DNA from 2 places in the Pseudoflavonifractor sp. BSD2780061688st1 E11 genome. Region 2 is predicted to be linked to the other one. Evidence: a T-box and tRNA genes for the amino acid it is inferred to sense, from the RefSeq annotation. Region 2 holds a T-box; the other holds one or more tRNA genes.
What was found. The T-box of region 2 lies ahead of FGQ85_RS09440 (valine--tRNA ligase). A T-box ahead of a tRNA ligase gene usually reads a tRNA of that ligase, here a tRNA-Val.

Region 1 (6,423 bases), on a different contig from region 2:
TCTGCACCATCTGGTGGAGCAGTACGGGATCGGCTATTCCAGCTATTATTTTGTCATGTATATTGGGGCCAATCCAAAGTGCAGCCAGAGAGAGATGTGCGATTCCATGGCCATGGATCAGGCAATGGCGACGAGAGAGATGCGCCGCCTCGAGAAAAGTGGATATATAATCAGGGAAAAACGTCCGGGAAATGCAAAAACATACGAAATTTCGCTTTCAGAAAGCGGAGAAAAACTGTATCTGAAGCTGAAAGACAAGTTGACGGAATGGTGGGGAGAACTGCTGGCCGAGAGCGAAATCGATCCGGAGCCGTTTTCCGAACAGCTGCGAATACTGGCAAAAGCTGCCCATGAGAAGGCCGCGGGAATGGAAAATCAGGAAAAGCGAACCAAAAAGACAAGGTAAAAAATTCTTGACAATGACATGAAAATGCTTTACAGTGTTAAAGAAGAAAAGCGATGTATGTTTATGCAGACTTTTTTAGGAAAAGAAGTAGGAGGAAGATGTTATGTCATACGTAGATGAAGTGATTGACCTTGTAGTAAAGAAAAACCCAAACGAACCGGAATTTCACCAGGCTGTCAAAGAAGTTCTGGAATCTCTCCGTGTCGTGATTGAGGCAAATGAAGATAAATACAGAAAAGAAGCGCTTCTGGAAAGACTGACAGAGCCAGAAAGACAGCTGCTCTTCCGTGTGCCGTGGGTAGACGACAACGGACAGGTACATGTCAATAAGGCATACCGGGTACAGTTCAACAGCGCAATCGGACCATACAAAGGAGGACTCAGACTCCATCCGTCTGTAAATTTAAGCATTATTAAATTCCTTGGATTTGAGCAGATTTTCAAAAACTCCCTGACAGGTCTTCCAATCGGCGGAGGAAAAGGCGGATCTGACTTTGATCCAAAAGGAAAATCCGACAGAGAGATCATGGCATTCTGTCAGAGCTTCATGACAGAGCTGTGCAAATACATTGGAGCAGACACAGACGTGCCGGCCGGAGACATCGGAACAGGGGCAAGAGAGATCGGCTACATGTTCGGACAGTACAAGAGAATCCGCGGCGTATTTGAAGGCGTGCTCACAGGAAAGGGTCTGACTTATGGAGGATCCCTTGTTCGTACAGAAGCAACAGGATACGGACTGCTTTACTTCACGGAAGAAATGTTAAAACTTGCAGGCAAAGACATGAAAGATAAAGTCATTGCCATCTCCGGAGCAGGAAATGTTGCGATCTATGCAGCAGAAAAAGCAGTACAGATGGGTGCAAAAGTCGTGACCATGAGCGATTCTACCGGATGGATCTACGATCCGGAAGGCATTGATCTGGATGCAGTGAAAGAGATCAAAGAAGTAAAACGTGCAAGACTGACCGAGTACAAGACATACCGTCCGAACTCCGAATACCATGAAGGTGCAGGTGTATGGTCCGTAAAATGTGACATCGCACTTCCTTGCGCAACACAGAACGAACTGCACCTTGAAGATGCAAAACAGCTTGTGGCAAACGGATGTATCGCAGTTGCAGAAGGAGCAAACATGCCGACTACAATGGAAGCAACAGAATACTTACAGGCAAATGGCATACTCTTTGCACCTGGAAAAGCATCCAATGCCGGCGGTGTTGCAACATCCGCACTGGAAATGTCACAGAACAGCGAGCGTTTGAGCTGGTCTTTTGAAGAAGTTGATGCGAAACTGAAAAACATCATGGTAAACATCTGCCACAACGCAGCAGACGCAGCAAAGAGATACGGATGCGAAGGCAACTATGTTGTAGGAGCAAACATTGCCGGATTTGAAAAAGTAGCAGCCGCAATGGAAGCTCAGGGAATTGTTTAAAAATTTCCGCAAGATAAAGACGCAGATTCATTGAGATCCTGCTATAACAGTCTGAAACGGAAAAAGCCGCAAAGACCATCAAAAAAAGTGAAAAAATCTATGTCAAAAAAGATAAAAAAAGTGTTGACATTTATCAGATGTTAATAGTATAATAATCAAGCGGGTTGCGAAAGCGACCCGCGATATATGGGATCTTAGCTCAGCTGGGAGAGCATCTGCCTTACAAGCAGAGGGTCATAGGTTCGAGCCCTATAGGTCCCATTTCGTAAGAAATTACGAACATATGGCGGGATAGCTCAGTTGGCTAGAGCATACGGTTCATACCCGTAGTGTCGCTGGTTCGAATCCAGTTCCCGCTATTCATATGGGATCTTAGCTCAGCTGGGAGAGCATCTGCCTTACAAGCAGAGGGTCATAGGTTCGAGCCCTATAGGTCCCATTTCTTATGACAATTACAAAACATATGGCGGGATAGCTCAGTTGGCTAGAGCATACGGTTCATACCCGTAGTGTCGCTGGTTCGAATCCAGTTCCCGCTACTACAAATTCATAAGTACAAAAAAAGAGACGAAAGTCTCTTTTTTTTGTTGTGTTTTACTTTCGGCGGGGACGTGTTCCGATACACAGGTACACGACGTAAATGACAAAAAAACCCCCGAAACCCGCATAAAATAAGGCAAAACTCAAATTGTCAGATTTTTTCCATCGGGGACAGGTTCCGATACACCGGAACACGTCCCCGATAATTTGGCAATAATTCTAAATAATTCTTAATATTTCTGGAATATGGTTTTTTACGTTGTATCTGGCAGACTTTTTAGATATAATATTGAAAAAATCGAACGAAAAGGGGAAGGATATGGAATTACGTTTAAATAATGTGAAGAAATCTTTTGGCAGCAAGGTGGTTTTGCATGATTGTTCCTTTGTGTTTGAAAAGGGAAAGATTTATGGGCTTCTTGGGCGTAATGGAGCTGGTAAGACGACGTTGTTTAATTGCCTGAGCGATGAGATTCAGCCGGATTCAGGGGCTGCTATGCTCTGGGACGGAGAGAACGAGCGGGAGATAATGCCGGATGAGATTGGATATGTGTTTTCGGTGCCGGTGCTTCCGGATTTTTTGACGGGTGAAGAGTTTGTACGGTTTTTTATGGATATTAACAGGGACAGGATTGAGCCGGGGACGAGTGCGGAAGCGTATTTTGATCTGGTGCAGATTGACCAGGAGGACAGGAAGAAGCTGATCAAGGGATATTCTCATGGAATGAAGAATAAGCTTCAGATGATTTGTTTTATGATCTCAAGGCCGCCGGTGATTCTTCTGGATGAGCCGCTGACTTCACTGGATGTAGTTGTTGCGCTGGAGATGAAGCGTCTTCTGCGCAGTATGCAGAAGGATCATGTGATCATTTTCTCTACGCATATTCTGCAGCTTGCGACGGATCTTTGTGATGAGATCGTCATTTTAAGTGACGGGAGACTCAGGCAGATCGACCATGAGATGTTGAAGCAGAAGGATTTTGAAGAACAGATCATTGAATTATTGAAGGATGAGGAAAGCCATGGTTAGAACATTACAGCAGATTATTATGTTAAAAGCAACAATTGTGACGAATACGTTCCTGTATTATCTGAAGAGACTGTGGGTGATCGGGAAGCATGTTCCGGACAGTGTGTATGGGAATCGGGAATTGAAGATGGTGCTTGCGGTGTTGTTTACAATTCTTGGTCAGGTTTTCAGTCTGGCGGGGAAGGCGCTTTACATATTTCTTTTTGCTGTCCTTCCGGCACTTTTTGCTGGTACGGCGGAAAGTGGAGTGAGATTTGACAGTCTGGTTCAGATCCTGTTCTTTTTGTCCTGTATCATGGGACCGCTTCAGGATAGTGTGGTCTTTAAAGTAACGAAAGAGAAATTTACCGCGATACGGTACATGAAAATGGATGTGGAAAAGTATACAAAGGTATATCTTCTTTACTGTTATATCCCGTTCGCATTGTATTTTCTGATTTGCATCATGACAGCTTCCTGGTTTACGGGAGGAAGTATTGCAGACGGTATATGTCTCTGGATTGTCATTGTGATGATGCGTGCTGCGGGCGAGGCGTTTCAGGTATGGCTGTATGACCGGAAAGGGATTGTGTTCTCCAGAAAAACCGGATGGGTATGGACAATTATTTTTCTGTCCGTTGCCGGTGCATATACTGTGTTCGTGCCGTGGGGACCATTTTTGACTGCAGAGAGACTGTTTCATCCTGTTTTACTTGTTCTGATTTGTATTGTGGGTGTGATTTCGGCGTGGTATATTCTGTCAGGATACCGTTGTTACCGCCGGAAACTCCACAGGACGGTAGAAGAGCAATGGCTGTTTTCTTCCATTGTCAATCAATCCACCCAGGCGGCAAATGAGAAGTCTGTGGGAATTCGGGAGCAGGATCTGCATGCAGACAACAGAAAGATGGCGGAAGTGGAAAAGCTTCACGGCTATGAATACTTTAATGCTTTGTTTTTCCTGAGGCACAGGAGGCAGATTCTAAGACCGGTGTACTATCGTCTGGCGGCAGTCGTGGGCTTTTTTATCGCAGGTGTGATGTTCAGAGTGGGAATGCCGGAAGTAGCGTATCTGGGAGCAGAAAACCTTCCGGATTTCCTTCCGATTTTCGTTTTTGTTATGTATATGATGACGGTGGCTGACAAGGCCTGCAAGGCAATGTTTTATAATTGCGATAAAAGTATGCTGAAATTCGGTTTCTACCGGAATCCAAAGACGCTTCTATCCAATTTCCGGATCCGTCTGGTAAAAATCGCGGGGTATAATCTGGTGATCGGAGCTGCAATCTGTGCAGCGGTGGCAGGATTTCGTGGAATCTGCGGTATCTGGAATTTTGGACAGAACATGTTTTTGTTTTGTGCGGCAGTACTGATGCTTTCTGTGTTCTTTACCGTGCATCACCTGTTTTTGTACTACGTATTCCAGCCGTATTCTGAAGAGATGAATGTAAAAAATCCGTTTTTTCAGGCAATTAATATGGCGGTCTATCTGATTTGTTTTCTGTGTTATGAGCTTCAGGCAAACGGTACTCTCACAGGAAATCTTCCGTTTACCGCAGGTGTGCTGGTTGTGACACTTGCCTATATTGTGGCGGCGCTCATTCTGGTGTACCGCTATGCCCCGAAAATGTTCCGCGTTAAATAATGTTCCTGAAAAATCAGTAGTTTTTGGGAAGAATATGTTAAAATAAGATGGAAAAGAGTACAATACATGACAGATGAACGTGAAAAGTAAAGGAGGAGTCTTATTGAGAGTAGGAATGGGATATGATGTCCATAAATTGACAGAAGGAAGAGACTTGATTATCGGAGGGGTGAAGATTCCATATGAAAAGGGGCTTTTGGGTCATTCGGACGCGGACGTGCTTTTGCATGCGGTCATGGATGCGCTTCTCGGCGCCGCGGCCCTTGGAGATATCGGTCTTCACTTTCCGGATACAGACGAAACATACAAAGGAGCATCCAGCCTGAAACTTCTGGAACAGGTTGGAGAGCTTCTTGATGAACACTTATATGTGATTGAAAATATCGATGCGACAATCATTGCGCAGCGGCCAAAGATGCGTCCGCATATTGATGCCATGCGGGAAAATATTGCAAGGACGCTTGCCATTGATGTGGATCAGGTCAACATCAAGGCAACCACGGAAGAAGGTCTTGGATTTACCGGAAGCGGAGAGGGAATTTCCGCCCAGGCAGTCTGCTGCATTGAAAAGGCAACGAATTTCAGCTATGACGTGACGTGGCAGGAAGGCGGATGCCGGGGATGCCCTGGATGTCACGGTGTGTCGGATGACCGGGTGATGGAATGAAAATAAGAAAGCTGAAACAAGAGGAGCACAGAATGACCCGATCGCTCTGGGAAGAGATTTTTACGGAGGACGACGAGGCGTTTCTTGATTATTATTATCAGGTGAAAACGGCGGAGAATTCCATCTATATCATAGAAGAAGAGGACGGGCCGGTCTCCATGCTGCAGCTTAATCCATATCCGGTGCAGTTTTTGGGGGAAACATGCCTGCTTCACTATATTATAGCGGTGGCGACAAAGATGGAATATCGGGGACGGGGTTATATGACGCGGCTTTTGGAAAAGTCTGCCAAAGACATGTATCAGGCAGGAGAGCCGTTTACCTATCTGATGCCGGCCGCGGAGGAAATTTATTATCCGCACGGATTCCGGTTTGTCTATCGTCAGCTCCGGATAGAGGGGAAACCATCCGGAGAAAAAGGACAAGACGGGACTTTGGCAGGATGCCAGGTGCGATACGCCGGGGAATCGGACTGCCGGGCACTTGCCTGCCTTGCAGAAGAGCTACTGGGACAGATGCCTTTCATCCGCGCTGTCCGGACAGAACGTTACTATAGGACGATCTTAAAAGAACAGCAGAGCGAAGGCGGAGGAATCCTGCTTACGGAAAAGGACGGAAAACCGACCGGATTTGTCGTTTATGGATGTTATGAAGGAAAGGCAGAGCTTCGGGAGCCGCTGTTCCAGAAAAAAGAAGACTGGGAGCAGATCCTCGCGTT
Region 2 (8,244 bases):
CACCGTAGAAGGACAAATCTTCCAGACCCTCTCCTACATGGAAAAAATAAGAGCACAGGAAGATATCCTCGGACCGGAAGCAGAAGTCACCACCTGGGACACCGGAGACCAGGAAGTCCTCGGAATCATCCGGAAACACAACGGAAAAAGTCTCACAGGCCTTTTCAACTTTAACAATTGTAAAAAACAGTTAACACTTCCGGAAGAAGGGATCTACCACGAACTCTTCACAGGCGAAATCCTGGAAAACGGCACAATTACACTGCCCGAATACGGATTCACATGGTGCATAAAACAATAGATTTTATTTTTGGGGACGTGTTCCGATGCATCGGAACACGTCCCCAATGGAAAAAGTGTGACAAATATGAAGTGAATATTGTAAATGTTGAGATTCTGTTACGTCTGGGCGTAATGGAATTTTTTTAGTGTTTGTGTGTTACACACCGTTGTCCGGGTTACAGGAATCCGCCGTCGAACCCGATGATCTGTCCGGTCATGTAGGCGGGTGCGTTGAGGGTGTTCCAGATCATCCGGGCTGCTTCTTCGGGGGAGGCGAAGTAGCCGGCAGGGATCTCATCTGCGAGGGCGCGTCGTTCTTCGGCATCGAGCATCCGGTTCATGTCGGTGTCAATGACGCCGAAAGCGATGGCGTTGACCTGGATATTGCTTGGAGCGAGTTCTTTGGCGAGGGCCTGGGTCAGTCCCTGGATGCCGGCTTTGGATGCGGAGTAGGCTGCTTCGCAGGATGCGCCGCTTCGTCCCCACATGGAGGAGACGTTGAGTATTTTTCCGGATTTTTTGGACACCATATGAGGGATGGCTTCCCGGCAGCAGTAAAAGGCGGAGGAGAGGTTGGTGGCGATCAGGCGGCTCCACTCCTCATCGGTCATGTCGCTCAGAAGGCCGATGTGGGAAATGCCTGCATTGTTGATCAGGATGTCGAGTCCTCCGTCTGTATGTTCGGAACTGGCAATCGTTGCGAAGATTTTACGGACCTGGTCCGGGTTGCCGACATCCCCCGGGCAGAGTTCGCAGGAGCCGCCTGGAATCGAGAGAATTTCCCGGCGGACTTCCTCCAGTGCTTCTATATGATGTGCGCTGTTTAAGAAAATATGAAAACCGTGTCCGGCAAGGAGAAGGGCGCATGCCCGTCCGATGCCTCTGGAAGCGCCGGTGATCAGTACACCTGATTTTTGCTTCATCTTAGATATCCCCTTTTTGAACATTTTTTGCATATATGTTGACATTACATATATGTTGACATCATCCAGTATACGTCAGAAGTGACATGTATGAAAGAAAAAACTTGATTTTATTTTTCAAAGTGGTAACCTTAAAGTGTAAATGCAAACAGTTGGAAAGGAAATCAAATATGATGATAGACCGGGCAATCGAATTTGCGACAAAGGCACACGAAGGACAGTTTCGAAAAGGGACCAGGCGTCCTTATATCGTTCATCCGATTGAAGTGGGAGATATCGTCTCGACGATGACAACCGATGAAGAGGTGATCAGCGCGGCGATTCTGCACGATACGATCGAGGACTGCAAGGGGGTGACGCGGGAGGTCCTTGCGGAGAATTTTTCGGAGCGTGTTGCATCGCTGGTTGCCCAGGAGAGCGAGGACAAATCCAAATCATGGATGGAGAGGAAAGGTTCGACCATCGAGCGGATCCGGACGGCGTCTTTTGAGGTGCAGATGATCGGGCTTGCGGACAAGCTTTCCAATATGCGGGATATTGACCGTGACTATCCGGTGGTCGGCGAAGACTTGTGGAACCGTTTCCGTATGAAGGATAAAAAAACAATCGGCTGGTATTACAGGGGAATTCAGGAGGCACTGCGGGAGAGATTTGCCAGAGTGCCGGCGTATGAAGAGTACTGCCATCTGGTGGACCGCCATTTTGGCGGGAACTGACAGAAAATGTGATAGATCAAAAAACAGCAGGTGAAGAAGTGGTATGATGCCCAGGCAGGACATTCACTTCCGCACCTGCTGTTTTCTTCCCTGAATATGTTATGTTACTGCGCTGCAGGCCGAAATGCCATCTTTTTAAAGGCTGCCGTAAGGACAAGCCCTTTGAAAATACTGGAAATCGTAATACTCCACCAGATTCCGTTCAGTCCGAGCGGCGTAGAGATCAAAAGCAGGGCAAGAGGAATTCTTGCTGTCGTAAGCGTGATGCTGACGACAGACGGAGGAAGTGTCCGCCCAAGCCCGGAAAATGCTCCGGCGGTCGTGATTTCCATACACATGAACAGCTGTGAGACACCTAGGATCTGCAGGTAAGCCACTCCCATCGGGAGGACGTCCGCCTCCGGAATGAAAATCCGGAAAATCGGCGCCGGAAAGACGATCAGGACGATCGTACAGAAGACACCCCACAGCAGGACGACCACCATAGAGCAACGGTAGCCTTTCTTTGCCCTTGCAGCATTGCCTGCGCCGAAATTCTGGGCGATAAAAGAATTGACCGCGGCGGCGAATCCATCCGACGTCATCCAGGAAATAGACTCGATCTGAGAGCCGACTTTCTGGACAGCCACGGCTGAATCTCCGAATCCGGCAACAATCCGGGCGATTACCATGGAAATGCCGGTGAAAATCATGCTCTGGACAGAAGAAGGCAGTCCGATACGGATCAGCTCTTTTAGCACAGAAAGCTGAGGCTTTGTAAAAAAGTGAAGATTCATAAAAATATCCGGCTCTTTACGGACTGAAAGCAGGAAAACGACGGTGACCACAGCCTGGGCAAATACTGTGGCAATTGCAGCACCTGCCACATCAAGTTTCGGAAACGGACCGATGCCGAAGATCAGAACCGGATCCAGAACGATGTTGATGATAAGACCGGCAGCGGTTGCGAGAAAGGAAGTACGGCTGTTGCCCATGGCAGTCAGAATTCCTGTAAAAACCTGATTTAAAAAGGAAAAAACGACAAGCCCGCAGGTGATGGCAAGATAAATTTCTGCATTCTGAATGACTGCCGGAGAATTCAGCCGGAAAAATCCGATCAGCGGCTTTTGAAAAAGAAGGCAGATGATGCCGTAGGCAAGTCCGAGAATCAGGGAAAGCTGGATCGCATTCCGGGCATAGCCGCATGCCTCGGTCCGTTCGCCGGCGCCAAGAGAATGTCCGACCTTGACCTGTCCGCCCATTTTTGCAAGTACAGTGATTCCATTCGCAAACCACATGTACATGCCGGCAGCCCCGACAGATGCGACCGCGTCACTGCTGATTCTTCCGATCCAGATCATATCGGTGAGATTGTATGCCATCTGGACAAGAGATGTCGCCATAATCGGGAGAGCAAGTCTGGTCAGTGACGGGAAAACCGGTCCGTTCAGTAAATCAATCTTTTGTCTCATTTTTAATCCCCCATTTGTAAAAGCTTTATTGCAATCAGGCCTTGTGGCCGAATATCTACATTTTATCATAAAAGGATGCAAAATCCTATAAGCCGGTTGATTTCCGGCCGGAATTTCCTTATACTAAAATCATAGAATAATCCCCATCCGGACATCCGGTGGGGCTTTTCACTGATGGAACGAACTATGTAAAGAGAGGAAAACCAAATGAAGAAAATACTGATGATTGGAACCGGAGGGACGATTGCCTCAAAGCAGACGGAAAACGGACTGGCCCCGGGCCTGACGCCGAATGACATTCTAGCCTGCATTCCTCAGGTGAAACATGTATGTGAGGTGGAGACGCTTCAGGTGTGCAATATCGACAGCACCAATGTAACACCGGAGCACTGGAAGCTGATGGTGGAAGCGGTGGAGAAGCACTACGATGCCTATGACGGGTTTGTGATCTGCCATGGAACCGACACCCTTGCCTACACAGCGGCGGCGCTTTCCTATATGATTCAGAATTCCCCAAAGCCGATTGTCGTGACCGGAGCACAGAAGCCGATCAATATGGACGTGACGGATGCAAAGACCAATCTGCTGGACAGCTTTATCTACGCGGCGGATGACGATTCCGAAGATGTCAGCATCGTGTTTGACGGCAAAGTCATTATCGGAACAAGGGCGAAAAAGGAGCGGGCAAAAAGCTACAATGCATTTTCCAGCATTAATTTCCCGTACCCGGCTGTGATTCAGGACGGTCAGGTGATCCGGTACATCCCGCCGGTACGGCATAAGGGAGAAGTACGGTTTTACCATGACATGAAAGATAGTGTTTATGTGCTGAAACTGGTTCCGGGCATGCGAAGCGGCGTGCTGACTCAGATTCTGGAACAGTATGACTGTGTCGTGATCGAGAGCTTTGGCGTAGGCGGACTTCCGGACAGCATTACTGCGGAAGTCTATGAGGGAATGAAGAAGTGGAAAAAAGAAGGAAAACTGATTGTCATGACGACACAGGTTGTAAGTGAAGGAAGCAATATGACAGTCTACGAGGTCGGAAAAAAGGTAAAGCAGGATTTTGATCTTCTGGAAGCCTATGACATGACACTGGAGGCTACGATTACAAAACTCATGTGGCTGATGGCGCAGCCGGCAAAAGATTATGAGGAAATCAAAAAACGATTCTACAGAATGATTAATCACGATATCCTGTTCGCGGGATTCAGAGAGGATAAGTAAAAGAGTATGGGAAAACGGGAACTAATGCGGGACAGATTGAAGACGCTGTCCGATGAAGCCTATAAGGAATTCAACGACCGGATTTTAAATGCACCGTCCATGCCGACGCTTGGCATCCGGATACCGAAGCTTCGGGAACTTGCAAAAGAAGCGGCAAAAGAGCCGGAGGGCGGATGGCTTGATGAAATGCTCCGGGATCATGGGAGCTGCGTCTATCAGGAAGAGCACATGCTCTTTGGGATGGCTTCCGGATACAGAAAAGCATCCAGAGAAGAACATGCGGCCATGCTCGATATCTGGGTACCGGGAGTTCTGTCCTGGGCGGACTGTGACTGCAGCACTTCCACGTATAAATGGATGGAAAAGGATCCGGAATTCTGGTTTTCCTATCTGGAAAAATGGCTGAACAGCAGCCGGGAATTTGAGCTCCGGTTTGGTGTAATCGCACTGATGGACCATTTCCTGAATGACCGGTATATAGATGAAGTACTGCGCCGGTATGCGGATATCAGGTCAGAAGACTATTATGTCCGGATGGGGATCGCCTGGGGCGTGGCAACCGCATATGTGAAGTACCCGGAAAAAGTACTTGGACTTCTGAAAGAAAAGAAGCTGGATATCTGGACCCACAACAAGGCGATCCAGAAATGCAGAGAGTCGAGACGGGTCAGCGCTCAGGACAAGGAAATGCTTAATGCACTGAAACGAAAACAGGAGGAAGAACATGGGAATACCAGGATTTGACACCGTCTTTCTGGATCTGGACGGAACGCTCATCGATTCGGAGCCGGGAATAATCAATTCAGTAGTCTACGCTCTGAAAAAATTTGGAATTGAAAAGGAACGAAAGGAACTGCTTCCGTTTATCGGGCCTCCGCTTCTCACTTCGTTCCAGAAATACACCGGGCTGAGTGAAACAGAGGCAAGAAAAGCGGTGGAATATTACAGGGAAAATTTCGGAACAAAAGGTGTGTATGAGTACCGTCTGTACGACGGGGTGGAAACCATGCTGCGGGAGCTCAAAGAAGCAGGCCTCCGCATTGTCATGGCCACCTCCAAGCCGGAACATTATGCCGGAATCATTGCCGGAGATGCCGGGATTGAGTCATACTTCACTTACATCTGCGGGGCGACCATGGATGAGAGCAGGCTGACAAAAGAAGATGTCATTGCCTATGCGCTGGAAACGTGCGGAAAAAAACCGGGAGATCCATCGGTTATCATGGTGGGAGACAGGGAACATGACATCCTTGGCGCCAGGACATTCGGACTTGCCTCAGCCGGAGTCCTCTACGGATTCGGAAGCCGGAAGGAGCTGGAGGCGGCCGGAGCGGATATGATTTTTGACTCGGTCGAAGAATTGAAAGAGTTTCTGAAGGGAGAGGCCTAGAACCTTAAGATTCCATGAAAATTCCATGAACTCCTTGACAAATCGGGGGCTGATGACTATGATTATCATAGTTTCATATTTAAAGGTGTTGATAAAGAGGAGTACACACCTGCCCTTGACAGAGAGAATTACCCGCTGGCTGGAAGGTGATTACAAGAAGGAGTTGTGGAAGGTAGCTTTGGAGCCGGATGTCTGAATGTGTCCGATTGAGAGAAAGGACAGTAGGAGATCCCGGAGTAGTTCCCGTTATAGAACGAAGAGATATACATCTGTCAGAGAGGACAGGTGTATAAAAAAGGTGGTACCGCGTTTTGACGCCCTTTACATATGTAAAGGGCGTTTTGTTATTCACAGGAACGCTTGAAATGAGGAGGTAATGATGAGCAGACAGTTGGACAAAACGTACAATCCGAAGGAGATTGAACCGAAGCTTTATGAAAAATGGTGTGAGAATAAGTATTTTCACGCAGAAGTAGACAGGAGCAGAAAGCCGTTTACGACGGTGATGCCGCCGCCGAATATCACAGGAAAGCTGCACATGGGACATGCCCTGGACAATACGCTTCAGGATATCCTGATCCGTTATAAGAGAATGCAGGGATACAATGCCCTCTGGATTCCGGGTACGGACCATGCGGCGATCTCCACCGAAGTTAAGGTGACGAATCAGTTAAAAGAAGAGGGCATCGACAAGAGGGAGCTTGGAAGAGAAGGCTTTCTGGACCGTGTCTGGGAGTGGAAAGAGGAGTATGCAGGGACGATTGAATCCCAGTTAAAGAAACTTGGCGTATCCTGTGACTGGGACAGAGAGCGGTTCACGATGGACGAAGGATGCAGCAGGGCTGTAGAGGAAGTGTTCGTACGCCTTTATGAAAAAGGATATATCTACAAAGGTTCCCGGATCATCAACTGGTGTCCGGTATGCCAGACATCCCTTTCCGATGCGGAAGTAGAGCATGAGGAACAGGCAGGACATTTCTGGCACATCCGTTATCCGATCGTAGGCGCGGACAGAAGCCTTGTGATCGCGACGACACGTCCGGAGACGATGCTTGGAGATACTGCGATTGTAGTAAATCCGGAAGATGAACGTTATACCGATATTATTGGAAAGAAAGCGCTTCTGCCGCTTGTAAATAAGGAAATCCCGATCATTGCGGATGCCTATGTAGACAAGGAATTCGGAACCGGTGCCATGAAAGTGACTCCGGCACATGACCCGAACGACTTCGAGATCGGAAAGAGACACGGCCTGGAAGAGATCAACATCATGAATGATGATGCGACGATCAATGAAAACGGCGGCAAGTACGCAGGTATGGGACGCTACGAAGCAAGAGAAGCGATCGTGCAGGATCTGAAAGACCAGGGATATCTGGTAAAAGTGGAAGATTATGCACATAATGTAGGTGTACACGAGAGATGTAAGCAGACGGTCGAGCCGTTAATCAAGCAGCAGTGGTTTGTCAAGATGGAAGAGCTTGCAAAGCCGGCCATCAAAGCACTGGAGACAGGAGAGTTAAAGCTGATTCCGGAACGTATGAACAAAATATACCTGCAGTGGCTGAACAATATCCGTGACTGGTGTATTTCCAGACAGATCTGGTGGGGACACCGGATTCCGGCATACTACTGCGACGAATGCGGCGAAATGATTGTACAAAGAGGTGGAGCTCCGGCCGTATGCCCGAAATGCGGATGCACGCACTTTACACAGGATGAGGATACACTGGATACCTGGTTTTCCTCCGCACTGTGGCCGTTCTCCACACTTGGATGGCCGGATCAGACAGAGGAGCTGGATTACTTCTATCCGACAGATGTCCTTGTAACCGGATATGACATCATCTTCTTCTGGGTAATCCGTATGGTATTCTCAGGATTTGAGCAGACCGGAAAATGCCCGTTCCACACGGTATTCTTCCACGGCCTGATCCGGGATGACCAGGGAAGAAAGATGAGCAAGTCGCTTGGAAACGGGATCGATCCGCTGGAAATCATCGACGAGTACGGTGCTGATGCGCTCCGTCTTACGGTGGTGACAGGAAACGCGCCTGGAAACGATATGCGTTTCTATAAAGAAAAAGTAGAAGCAAACCGTAACTTTGCAAACAAAGTATGGAACGCTTCCAGGTTTATCCTGATGAATATGGAAGATAAAGTGATCAGCCGTCCGGATGCCCAGGATCTGACAGCAGCTGACAGGTGGATCCTTTCCAGAGCAAACCGTCTGATCAAAGATGTGACGGAAAACA

Region 1: it encodes a tRNA-Val, which carries the amino acid that the T-box ahead of FGQ85_RS09440 (valine--tRNA ligase) is inferred to sense. The anticodon was not compared.

What each region holds. Positions count from the first base shown of each region.
Region 1 covers NZ_SPHM01000008.1:182-6,604, forward strand. Annotated here, with positions in the region: gene FGQ85_RS05055 (MarR family winged helix-turn-helix transcriptional regulator) at 1-406, shown strand, start outside; gene gdhA (NADP-specific glutamate dehydrogenase) at 510-1,844, shown strand; tRNA gene FGQ85_RS05065 (tRNA-Val) at 2,033-2,105, shown strand; tRNA gene FGQ85_RS05070 (tRNA-Met) at 2,130-2,203, shown strand; tRNA gene FGQ85_RS05075 (tRNA-Val) at 2,211-2,283, shown strand; tRNA gene FGQ85_RS05080 (tRNA-Met) at 2,310-2,383, shown strand; gene FGQ85_RS05085 (ABC transporter ATP-binding protein) at 2,704-3,414, shown strand; gene FGQ85_RS05090 (hypothetical protein) at 3,407-5,038, shown strand; gene ispF (2-C-methyl-D-erythritol 2,4-cyclodiphosphate synthase) at 5,142-5,705, shown strand; gene FGQ85_RS05100 (GNAT family N-acetyltransferase) at 5,702-6,423, shown strand, end outside.
Region 2 covers NZ_SPHM01000017.1:39,204-47,447, forward strand. Annotated here, with positions in the region: gene FGQ85_RS09405 (alpha-amylase family protein) at 1-301, shown strand, start outside; gene FGQ85_RS09410 (SDR family NAD(P)-dependent oxidoreductase) at 459-1,205, opposite strand; gene FGQ85_RS09415 (HD domain-containing protein) at 1,376-1,921, shown strand; gene FGQ85_RS09420 (MATE family efflux transporter) at 2,026-3,372, opposite strand; gene FGQ85_RS09425 (asparaginase) at 3,580-4,599, shown strand; gene FGQ85_RS09430 (DNA alkylation repair protein) at 4,606-5,343, shown strand; gene FGQ85_RS09435 (HAD hydrolase-like protein) at 5,324-5,989, shown strand; T-box leader at 6,069-6,314, shown strand; gene FGQ85_RS09440 (valine--tRNA ligase) at 6,369-8,244, shown strand, end outside.